DNA from 2 places in the Peribacillus sp. TH14 genome. Region 1 is predicted to be linked to the other one. Evidence: predicted binding sites of a transcription regulator. Region 1 holds the regulator's gene; the other holds the start of a gene.
The links. Region 1 encodes NrdR, which represses ribonucleotide reductase genes. Its sites were predicted from a motif close to AACACNATATATNGTGTT; they were not measured.
Positions count from the first base shown of each region.

Region 1 (6,295 bases):
ACCGCCTGACAACTGCATCAGACGGTCGCGCGGGGAAATCGTCTCCAAATGACGGATTAGCTCTTGTTCCTGCGTTTTCGGTTCTTCTTTTTGTGTTCGTTCACGTATCGGCTGCACGCGATTGACAAGGGAAGGCATATCGGCCTGTCGCTCGATTTGGTACCAGTCCCTTGCCGCCTTTCTTAATATTTCCTCGTCGATCTCATCATCCAATGAAACGGCATCCATAACTAGTTTTTGCATTTCAAGCGGATCAATGCCATATAAAAAGGCAAGTTTGGCAATCGTACTTTTTATTTTCGGAGTAAAGGCCTTTTTCGGCACGATTGATGATTTTATTCCGGCTAACAAAAGGTCAAAATCAAATAAGCCGTCAAATCCCGATGGCTCGACTCCATCCGCTCGATTGATATATTGCTGTTCGGGCAAAGGTTTCCATTCGTTTTTCGCTTCATCTGTTACATATAAGGAGTCCAAATGATCTGATGAAAACACATCTGCAAAAGATTTTGTCACACTTTCATACTGATCCGTTAAAATGTGATCATCGCAAAAGAATCTCTTTAACCGGTTAAATTGTACTTTGCCAATTTTTTTGTATAAGTATATATTCAGCATACCATCAGTGAAAAACTGTTGAGGTGACAGCGGCGAATTCAATTCGTAAATAAATTCCTTCGTATCTTCTTTCGATTTCTTATACACATTCAGCAGTCCGATTCCCTCAAGCAAAAGGCGTGCTTCGTAAATATCGCCTAATTTAAGGCCAATTGTATTCATTAATTGATAATGTGAGGAAGCTTCCGACCAGAGCCGATTTTCCTCTAACTCACTCCATAACGTCATGTATAGGCTAATACAGATCGGTCCAATAAGAGGTTGATATAGTCGGGTTAGTATTTTCCGATCATAATCATGAAGCAGCCCCGCAGATGAAACCAAGTATGAATCCGCTGGGAGCAATTCTTGCCAATGCATTGACATCTCCATTCAAACCTTTCAAAAGATGTAGTGAAAAAAGAGCCAAAGTAAATCTTCAGCTCTACTTTCTTTCTTTATTTATTAAATCTTTCAATTCATCAATAAAGACATTAATATCTTTAAATTGTCGATATACGGAAGCGAATCTAACATAGGCAACCTCATCGACTTCTGCCAGTTTGTCCATCACCATTTCGCCGACATTGTCACTTTTCACTTCTGCGATGCCCTGGTTGCGCAATTCCTTTTCTACATAACTGGTAATTTGCTCCAATTCCTTTAGTGGAACTGGACGTTTTTCGCAGGCCCTGATTAAGCCACGTAGGATTTTATCACGACTGAACTCTTCCCGTGTCCCGCCTTTTTTCACTACAATCAGCGGCGTTTCCTCTACCTTTTCAAATGTCGTGAATCGAAAACCACATGCCTCACATTCACGGCGTCGTCGAATCGATTTACTTTCATCGACTGGCCTGGAATCGAGCACTCTTGTTCCATTATATTGACATGATGGGCATTTCATCATTATCAGCTCCGTATTTTATGTAGGACTCCCCTATCTAAATGTTCCCCAAGGATTTACTCTTCTATCTCAATCTTATATTAAAAGGAACAACCAGTACAAGTAAAAAGTGTAACTTCCAACAGTAGGCACTTTTTTGAAGGAGCGTTATCAGAGTCTTTATGCTTTTTACTAGTCACAATCTTTAGTTTAAAGCGGGCTTGCTAATTTATTGCATTAAAAAAGAGATGCACCCATGGCATCTCTGTGTATACGTTTTTTATAGGGCACTTATATTGGCTTTTTTCATTTGTACCGGACCTAATCCACGTGGAAGTTCAATGTTTTCACGTGTTTGCGCATTCAAAGCTTCAGCAATATAGTTTGCCGCAATATTCGGATCCAAATTACCACATGTATAGACATCAATGCTTGCATAGCCGTGTTCTGGAAAACTGTGAATCGTTAAATGTGATTCAGAAATGATGACAACCCCACTTACTCCTTGTGGAGCAAACTTGTGGAATGCTACTTCGCGAACCTCTGCACCTGACTTCAATGCAGCATCAACAAAAATCTTTTCAATCAAATCAATATTGTTCAGTTTTTCAAAGTCACAACCCCAAAGTTCAGAAATGACATGTCTACCCATTGTTTCCATAGTGTAAGCTGTTTCCATTTTAAGCTTCCCCCTTACCATGATTAAAAATTACATAACTTCTAACAACTACCACGGGGGAAAGTTAGTCCAAAGAGGTCCTAACCCTTTAAGTAGCCATCGTGCAAACTCTCTTTTGAAGAAGTTCACGATTCATAGTATATATTGTTTGAATTTTTTTTGCAACTGCCATTTTGAATTTTCGGCAAGATAATGTTTATACAAAAAAAATGTAAGGGCTTTCTTAATGAAGTCCTTGCCCTTTGAATCATTTCATAGCAGTTTATCACTTCGCAAAAAAAATTTCACATTAAACCGCTAAAAATAGAATTAAAAATTCGCTAAAAATAAACCCGAGCCCGCTAAAAGACTCAGCAGACTCGGGTTTATTCAACTAATTAGCAGATAATTGAACTTCTGAAGTTTTTTTCAACTCGGAAGCTACTAAATTTACAAGATCCACTACACGGTTTGAGTAACCCCACTCGTTATCATACCAAGCAAGGACTTTCACTTTTCTATTCCCAATCATCATCGTTGATAGACCATCGATGATTGCAGAGTGCGGATTAGTTTTGAAGTCACTCGAAACAAGAGGTTCTGTCGTGAATTCCATAATCCCTTTAAGTTCATTTTCTGATGCGTCAATGAATGCTTGGTTCACTTCATCAATCGTTACATCATGATTTAAGTCCACAACAAGATCGACTAAAGAAACGTTAGGTGTTGGTACACGTATCGCCATACCGTGAAGCTTGCCTTTTAATTGAGGCAAAACTAGAGAGATGGCTTTAGCCGCTCCTGTTGTCGTAGGAATGATACTTTCTGCAGCTGCACGAGCACGTCTTAAGTCTTTGTGCGGGTTATCGATATTATTTTGGTCATTTGTATAAGAATGAATCGTTGTCATTAAACCGTTGTCAATGCCGAATTTTTCATCGAGCACTTTCGCAACTGGTCCAAGGCAGTTAGTTGTACAAGATGCATTGGATATAACAAAATGCTTGTCAATTTCTAGCGCTTCCTGATTGACGCCCATTACAATGGTAACGTCTTCATTTTTACCCGGAGCGGATAAAATAACTCTTTTTGCCCCTGCATCTAAATGAAGAGCCGCTTTAGAACGATCATTGAATTTGCCCGTAGCTTCGATTACAATATCTATGTTCATCTCTTTCCAAGGCAATTGCTTTGGATCGCGGTTATTTATTAGTTGTACACGGCGGCCATTCACTACAAGTGAATCATCTTCCGCTACAATTATACCGTCGAATTTACCATGGATCGTATCATATTTTAGTAAGTGGGCTAAAGTTTCAGCAGGATAGCTTGCATTAATGGCAACAATGTCCAAACTCTCATCTAATATGGCCTTTCGGAAAACCATTCTTCCAATTCTCCCAAATCCGTTAATCGCTATTCTTGAATTCATTGTTCGGACCCTCCTGAAAATATTAATGTTATACTTATTACCTCTCATATGTAATTAGTATAACATAATTGAGTGCAATTGTGCTAATAAAAATGCGGATTGTTGTTATTTTTTCAAAATAAAAGGAAGAAACCATAAGGCTTCTCCCTTTTTTCTCATTTATAAGACATTCCAATTGCAAAGTACGGTTTTAACCTGCTTCTTTGTTTCCTCAAGATTCCCATTATTATCAATGACCGCATCCGCTAAAACTTTTTTATCAGCTAACGGCATCTGTGATTGAATTCTTGCAAGTGCATCTGTCTCTGATAATCCATTCCGGTTCATTAAGCGTTCCAATTGAACGCGCTCATCTACATATACCAATAGAGTCTTTTCAACCATGAATGTTAACTTACTTTCGAATAGGAGCGGAATATCCATAAATACCGTTTCTTCTCCTGCAGCGAGTGCCTTTTCCGTTTTTAGACGCATCCAATTCCTAACAGCAGGGTGCACGATACTATTTAAAAGCAATCTCTTTTCTTGATCATGAAATATAATAGACCCTAATTTCACCCGATCAATATTGCCATCCACCAATAAAATATCTTCACCAAAAGCTTTTACTACTTGATGGTAGGCTTCTTCACCCGGCTCTACGACTGCGCGGGAGGCCACATCTGCATCTACAATCGTGAAACCGAGTTCCTGTATATAAAGGCTGACGCTGCTTTTCCCGCTTGCAATCCCCCCGGTGATTCCAATGATTTGTCCCATAAGCTCCCCCTTTTAAATCAATTATTATAACTTGAATACACCAATTAAAATCAATAGCACGCCCGGAAGAAAGGTTAACTGCTGCACAATTTTATTATTTGAAAGCAATTTCCCGCTTTGAAGTCCGCTCCAAATGAAGATTGAACTCATTACAGCGATACATATTGCGAGAATAATCGGAGAAATCCCGATCATAGCTGCTCCAACTCCAGCTCCGAACGCATCAAGCGAAAGTGCAAACCCGAGAACAAGTGCTTCAACACCAGTAATTGTTCCTGATTTGTCAAAATCGGCATTCAATGGTTTTTGTAAAATATTTATGACTACTCCAAGTGATTTAATTTCAAAGTTAAAGATGATTTTTTCATGATATCTCTCGTCGTTCAATTCCTTATCAGGCTTAAAATACTGGTATACCATCCAGGCACCAAGAAAAATGAGAATGATGCCCCCAGTTTTTTCAGCCGCTCCGACAGAAATAAGCTGACTGATGAACTGCCCGATGACCATCGCAATGCCTAAACTCAGTGCCGAACAAAATGAAATGACCGCTATTGACTTTAAGGGGATTTTCATCTTTCGCATACCAAATGTCAAACCTACGCCAAAACCGTCAATACTTACTGCAAAAGCAAGAAAAATAATTTGTAGCCACATCGGAATTATTACTCCTTCCCTTCTCGTTGCTACCCTAGTATATGGAAGGAGCCCATCCGATGTGTTTGAAAAGACATTGACTACTTAAGTCGCTGACACAACGGGCATATATGTGTGCCGCGTCCGGCTACAACTAGCTTTTCAAGTGGTGTACCGCACGTTTTGCAGTTCTCTCCTTTACGTCCGTAAACATTAAGTTCTAACTGAAACATGCCGATTTGCCCTTGAGAGTTAATGTACGAACGAATCGTACTTCCCCCTTTTTCCACCGCTTCACCTAATGTTGCTATGATTTCGGAATGCAGCTTTTTAATTTCCTCTAACGTAAGTGAAGAAGCTATTCTCTCTGGATGAATCCCGGAACGGAATAAAGACTCGTCCACATATATATTTCCAATTCCAACGACAACAGTTTGATCTAGAAGAACTGGCTTAATCTTCCTACTAGTTCTTGCCAGCTTCGCACTAAGCCCCTCGACTGTAAACTCTTCTGATAGCGGTTCAGGACCTAAATGCGATAATGGCAACTGCTCAAGTTCTTCCCCTTTTGTAAATAAATGCATCGTCCCGAACTTCCGGACATCCCGGTACCTAAGTTCACTGTCATCCGTAAAAGTAAAAATAACATGAGTGTGCTTATCATACGGCTCTTCTTTTGGATGCACTCCGTATTTCCCTTCCATCCTTAAATGCGAAACCAATGCATAATCATCCAGTGTGAAAATGAGGAACTTGCCTCGACGGCCTATTCGCTGAATTGTCTGCCCTCTTAAAGCATCCTGAAACTGTTCGACAGGTTCAGGTGCTTTAATAATCTTAGGCCAGAAGACGGACACTTCCTTGATTTCTTTTCCAAGTACGAGCTGCTCTAACGTTCTTCTGACTGTTTCTACTTCAGGAAGTTCTGGCATTACTAATCACCTATCTTTTATTATTTGGCATCAAACCATGTTGGCCCGTAAGCATAATCCACTTTGAGAGGCACATTTAATTCAATAGCATTCTCCATTTCCTCTGGTACGATTTTCTTAAGGATTTCGAGTTCTTCCGGAGGTGTCTCAAAAATTAATTCATCATGCACCTGCAGAAGCATTCTCGTTTTTAGCCCCTCTTTTTTCAGACGCTTATTCATATTAATCATGGCAAGCTTGATGATATCTGCTGCACTGCCTTGAATTGGCGTGTTCATGGCTGTCCGTTCGGCAAAACTTCTAATGTTGAAATTACGGCTTGTAATCTCAGGAATATAACGCCTTCTTTGCAGCAAAGTCGTACTATATCCTTTTTGACGAGCTTCATGTATGCT
Region 1 is NZ_JAEKEK010000001.1:3,524,340-3,530,634, reverse strand. It holds gene JFU50_RS17080 (replication initiation and membrane attachment family protein) at 1-984, opposite strand, end outside; gene nrdR (transcriptional regulator NrdR) at 1,043-1,504, opposite strand; gene speD (adenosylmethionine decarboxylase) at 1,764-2,144, opposite strand; gene JFU50_RS17065 (glyceraldehyde-3-phosphate dehydrogenase) at 2,536-3,573, opposite strand; gene coaE (dephospho-CoA kinase) at 3,733-4,332, opposite strand; gene ytaF (sporulation membrane protein YtaF) at 4,357-4,989, opposite strand; gene mutM (DNA-formamidopyrimidine glycosylase) at 5,070-5,900, opposite strand; gene polA (DNA polymerase I) at 5,921-6,295, opposite strand, start outside.

Region 2 (6,295 bases), 380 kb from region 1:
GCAATTCATATTCGCCATCTTGTTCGGCAGCTTCCATAAATTCCTTAGTCAAGCAAATCGAGATATTGGCGCCTGTTAGAAAATCGGCATTATGGACACTGTACGTTCCGCCTGTACGAACCTTTTCCTCGGCCTCTCTAATGATTTTCTCGTTAAATCCGCCTAAACCCGGAATCTCTTTATAGTTGATGATACCTTGGTACATAGCCGTTTCCTGTTCGGTATGCGGAGTGAATTTTAATTTATCTGTAGCGTACTTTTTGATGGTTTCATCTTTTGTGTTTTCCACTAAGTAGCGAAGAATCCGTGGATTTTGCATTTTCGAAATAATGAACTCAGCAATATCTGGATGCCAATCCGCAAGCATAATCATTTGTGCACCGCGTCTGCTTCCGCCCTGTTCAACAAGATGGGTCAATTTCGCAATATCATCAAGCCATGAAACTGAACCGGAGGATTTTCCATTTACCCCTTTTGCCAATGTATTTCTTGGACGAAGTGTCGATCCGTTCGTACCTACACCGCCTCCGCGGCTCATGATTTCCATGACTTGCTTTCTATGTTCGGAAATTCCTTCGCGTGAATCCGGAACAAATGGCATTACATAGCAATTAAAATAAGTAACATCCGTGTTAGAACCGGCTCCATATAATACACGTCCTGCTGGGACAAAATTAAGGTTCTTTAATTCTTCATAGAACTTATTGAACCATTCCGTTCTTTTTTCCTCAGTCTTTTCCACTGAAGCCAATCCCGTTGCATTACGTTTTGCAATTTGTTCATAGTATATTTCAAGCGGCTTTTCAATGATATCAAGCGGTCGATTTACAATCCCCGTTGCCACTTCTTCCGGGTTATCTAATGCTCCGCGAAATTCATCATCCACTAATACCTTAGCTTTTTTCGTTTCCCAATCTATTTCAACGATGTAACCAAGACCCCGTGCAGGGAATTTCGGATCTTCCTTAATCGTCAATACTACAAAATCGCCAGTCGAGAGCGTAATTTTTTCAGTATCCTTAAAAGAATAGCGGTCAAGCATAACTAGACGGGACACGCCTTTATGCGTCATTTTCATATCAGCTGTTACAGGATGGACCTGGGGAAATAAAGAAATATCCTTATTCAACCTTTCTAGATCAACCTTTAAAGCTTCTTTTATTACAACCGACATAATTCCCTCTCCTTTATATGTTTCAAGATCCGTTCTTGCTGCAAAAATTTATATGTAGTCTTACATGTCCGTTTCGCTTAACAAGTTACCCTAAATTTATCATAGCGAAACTCAAAAATCAATATATAGTGTCGTAATAAATATTTCGACTACTATATATTGTGTTTGTGTTGATTAACTTTTAATTTTGTCAAACGATAAATCAATTAATATAGTTAGTAAAAGGGAGGAAAATGTCGATTTATAATAATTTTTCATCAGATTTCAATTAATTTGAACCTTGCTTTTTCCCTGTCCTTGTTAGTGCTTATCGTTGCAAGGAAAAGCTTATTTGTTTGCAAAAATCTGAAAAAACATTTTTATTATCTGTTCTAATTATCCTGCTTCTTCTATCTCAAAAAATTCCATTCATCGCTTTCATATTTGCTTTCTGCAATGGCTTTCACTTCCAGCAATTGCTGTTCAGTGAGGACGTATGGCTCTAATTCGATCGAAAGTCCATCGGCAAAACCTTTTTCAAAAGCATCTTTTGCTTCTGGGATGGTAATCTTTCTTCCGGCAATGTCATTTATGGCCACGGCTTTGTTTTTTAAGTTTTTTTGCATTCTCTCTTTAACCCTGTCATTTGAGAATTTAAACACGCTAAAGAGCTTTTCATCATCAAGTTCAAGTAAAATGGCCCCGTGTTGAAGGATGACGCCCTTTTGCCTTGTTTGTGCACTGCCAGCTACCTTACGGCCCTCAACGACCAATTCATACCAGCTTGGCGCATCAAAACAGACGGAAGACTTGGGTGCTTTTAAAGCCGCTTTCTCCTGATCGGTTCGAGGTACAGCAAAATAAGCATCCAATCCAAGATTCCTGAACCCCATTAATATTCCTTCAGAAATAACTCGATATGCCTCAGTAACAGTAGTAGGCATTCCCGGATAGGATTCTGGGACAATTACGCTATAAGTCAATTCATGTTCGTGCAGTACAGCACGTCCTCCTGTTGGTCTGCGAACAAAACCGAGGCCCTGCCTTTTAACTTCTTCTATATCAATTTCAGATTCTGCCTTTTGAAAATAACCAATCGACAATGTAGCTGGGTCCCAACCGTAAAAGCGGATAATCGGTGGTATTTCCCCTTTACTCTGCCAGTTTAAAAGAGCTTCGTCCATCGCCATATTAAAAGCCGGTGAACAATATCCAGAATCTATAAATCCCCATTTTTCTTTTGTCATCCTTACCCCTCATTTCATGTAGACTGTTTAAAAGTAAGTCAGTAATTCCGTCATAAAAAAACTCACATTTAGTAGTTTAACAGACTTTAACACTCTAAAAAAGAAAGTACCATTAAGTCGATAAAGAATTTTACGAAAATATTTTTTGATTATTAGTTAAAGCAATTATATAATAAAGATTGTCTGTATTCGTTAGGTAGAAGGGAGTTTTTATGTTTGGAATTATTATATACACTGCTCATCATCATAGGAGTGGTTATTGCGTATTCACTTTTTAATTGGTACCGCCAGCGTAAAATCGTTAAAACGTTAACACAGGATGAATTTATTGCTAACTACAGAAAAGTACAACTAATCGATGTGCGGGAACCAAATGAATTTGATAATGGTCATATCTTAGGCGCAAGAAACATCCCTATGACTCAAATGAAAACACGCCTGGTCGAAATTAGGCCGGACAAGCCTGTATACTTGTACGCTCAAAGCGAAATCATCAGCGGAAGAGCTGCAGCCATGCTATACAAAAAAGGCTACAAAGAACTGTTTCACCTAAAAGGCGGTTTCAAAATGTGGACCGGTAAAATTAAAGCAAAGAAATAAGAACCCATCTCCGCATGGGCTCTTTTTAATTAAAAAGCTATCATACTAAAAATTGAAATGAAATGCCGTCTTAAAGCTTATTATGTCTTATTGTATATTCATTTCCAGCTGGTCATTCTCTATACATATAATGAATAAAAATCCCCGCTCAGATGGCGGGGATTTTTATTTAGGCTATTAAGCTTGATAACGGAGGACTGGTTTTCTTGCAGCAAGCGTTTCATCCAGCCTTTTAATAACTGTTGTATGTGGCGCTTCCTGTACGATCTCCGGAGTTTCTTCCGCTTCCTTAGCTATCTGAATCATCGCATCAATGAACGCGTCGAGAGTTTCCTTTGACTCCGTTTCAGTCGGTTCTATCATCATTCCTTCTTCCACGTTCAACGGGAAGTAAATAGTAGGTGGATGATAGCCGAAGTCTAGTAATCTTTTGGCAATATCGAGTGTTCGGACGCCCAACTTCTTTTGCCGGCGGCCACTAAGCACAAACTCATGCTTACAATGGCGATTATATGGTAAATCAAAATATGGTTCCAACCTACGCATCATATAATTCGCATTGATGACCGCATTCTCCGTGACAGCCCTAAGACCATCAGGACCCATAGAACGAATGTACGTATAAGCCCTCACATTTATTCCGAAGTTTCCGTAATAAGGTTTAACTCTTCCGATGGATTGCGGGCGATCATAATCCAGCATAAATTGCTCATCTCGTTTGACCACGAGTGGTTTAGGCAAGTAGGGAATCAAATCCGATTTTACTCCGACAGGACCAGATCCCGGGCCACCGCCACCATGTGGACCTGTAAATGTTTTATGGAGATTTAAATGGACCACATCAAAGCCCATATCACCTGGACGGGCTTTAGATAGGACTGCATTAAGATTGGCTCCGTCATAATAAAGCTTCCCACCAGCATCGTGGACAAGTTTTGCCATTTCCAAAATATTCTCTTCAAACAATCCTAATGTATTGGGATTCGTCAGCATTAAAGCCGCTGTATCCGAACCTACCACGCGCTTTAAATCTTCAAGGTCAACTAAGCCATTTTCATCTGATTTTACCGTAATCGTTTCGAGCCCCGCAACAGTGGCGGAAGCTGGATTCGTACCGTGTGCCGAATCAGGAACTATCACTTTCGTCCGTGCTGTATCGCCGTTCGCTTCATGGAAGGCACGAATCATCATTAATCCTGTCCATTCACCATGTGCACCTGCTGCTGGCTGTAAGGTCACTTGATCCATCCCTGTGATTTCTGTTAAATGTTCTTGCAAGTCAAATAATAGTTCCAAGGCTCCCTGTACAGTCGCCGGATCTTGATATGGATGGATATGGGCGAAACCGTTAAAACGCGCCACATTTTCATTTATCTTCGGGTTATACTTCATCGTACAAGAACCGAGTGGATAAAAGCCCGAATCCACCCCGTGATTCCGTTTGGAAAGAGCTGTATAATGACGCATGATATCTAATTCCGATACTTCTGGAAGCTCAGCCTCTTCTTGACGGATGTATTCGGCAGGAAAAATCTCTTCAAGTGAAATTTCTTCAACATCCATTTCCGGTAGACTGTACCCGATTCGACCAGACGTACTGATTTCAAAAATGAGTGATTGATCTTGATTATTCATGTTGATCCCCCAATTCCTGCGCAAGTGCATCAATTTCTTCTTTTGTTCTAAGTTCTGTTACAGCCACAAGCATATGGTCTTTCAGCTGTGGATAAACAGTCCCTAAGTCGAAGCCGCCGATAATTTCTTTTTCAAAAAGACTTTGATTAATTTCTTGGTAAGATGCCGGCAGTTTAATGACAAATTCATTAAACGATGGTCCCTCAAACACCACTTCTATTCCTTTTTCCTTTATAGCTTTTTTCGCATAATAGGCTTTTTGAATATTATTCACTGCCATTTCTTTGACACCCTTTTTCCCAAGTGCGGTCATCGCAACAGAAGCTGCCAAAGCATTTAACGCCTGATTGGAACAAATATTGGATGTGGCCTTGTCACGACGAATGTGTTGCTCACGAGCTTGAAGCGTCAGCACAAATCCCCGTTTACCATCTTCATCCACTGTTTGCCCGACGAGACGGCCTGGCACTTTACGAACAAGTTTGTTCGTGACAGCAAAGTATCCGCAATGCGGTCCGCCAAAAGCTGCTGGAATACCGAATGGCTGAGCATCGCCTGTTACGATATCAGCACCAAGGGCACCTGGAGGGGTCAATGCACCTAGTGCAAGCGGGTTACTCGAAACGATAAACATGGATTTCACATCATGAATGATTTCTTCCATTTCTTTCAACGGTTCAATACGTCCAAAGAAGTTTGGATATTGCACAATGACTCCCGCAATATCGTCTTTCGCCAATTCCTTTAAGGCAGCTAGATCTGTCACACCATCTTTAAATGGAATTTCAATGACTTCCACTCGCTGACCTTTCGCATACGTCTTAACGACTTCTCTTGATTCAGGATGTACTGCCGCTGAAATTAGAATTTTCTTACGTCGTGTATGACCGGATGCAAGCATCGCTGCTTCCGCTAATGCCGTCCCTCCGTCATACATGGAGGAGTTGGCTACATCCATGCCTGTCATTTCACAAATCATCGTTTGATATTCAAAAATGGCCTGAAGCTCCCCCTGTGAAATTTCTGGCTGATAAGGGGTGTAGGCTGTATAAAACTCCGAGCGGGAAAGAACATGATCAACGATGACCGGTGAATAATGGTCATACACGCCCGCACCAAGAAAGGAAGCATAGTTTTTAAGATCAGCATTCTTAGAAGCAAGTTTTGATAATTCTTTCATTAAGGCTGGCTCTGATTTAGCTGGTTTAATGTCATATTCGCCTTGAAAGCGGACACTTTCAGGAATATCGTTGAAAAGGTTCTCAACAGAAGGGACCCCTATTACCTCCAGCATTTGTTGTTTATCCTGCTCTGTCATGGGTAAGTAACGATGTTTCATCTTAATGACCATTCCTCTCTATTTACGTGGTTTTTTATAAAAAGGTGTTTGTATAATAACAGCTTTCAATCGTTTTGAACGAATTTCCACTTCGACTTCAGAATCCATCACCGAAAAGTCTTTATCGATAATTACCAATCCTACATTTTTCTTCAATGTTGGTGATTGAGTGCCAGTCGTAACTTCACCAATGACTTTATCCCCACTGTATACCTTATAGCCATGACGAGGAATGCCGCGGTCAATCATTTCAATTCCGACAAGCTTACGTTGTGCCCCTTTTTCCTTTTGTTCAGTAAGAACGGCTTTCCCGAAAAAGTC
Region 2 is NZ_JAEKEK010000001.1:3,901,479-3,907,773, reverse strand. It holds gene JFU50_RS18975 (vitamin B12-dependent ribonucleotide reductase) at 1-1,174, opposite strand, end outside; gene JFU50_RS18970 (lipoate--protein ligase family protein) at 1,564-2,400, opposite strand; gene JFU50_RS18965 (rhodanese-like domain-containing protein) at 2,617-3,000, shown strand; gene gcvPB (aminomethyl-transferring glycine dehydrogenase subunit GcvPB) at 3,178-4,635, opposite strand; gene gcvPA (aminomethyl-transferring glycine dehydrogenase subunit GcvPA) at 4,628-5,974, opposite strand; gene gcvT (glycine cleavage system aminomethyltransferase GcvT) at 5,993-6,295, opposite strand, start outside.
Region 2: a site for NrdR is predicted at 1,323-1,340, ahead of JFU50_RS18975 (vitamin B12-dependent ribonucleotide reductase). Genes of this name have one in related genera too.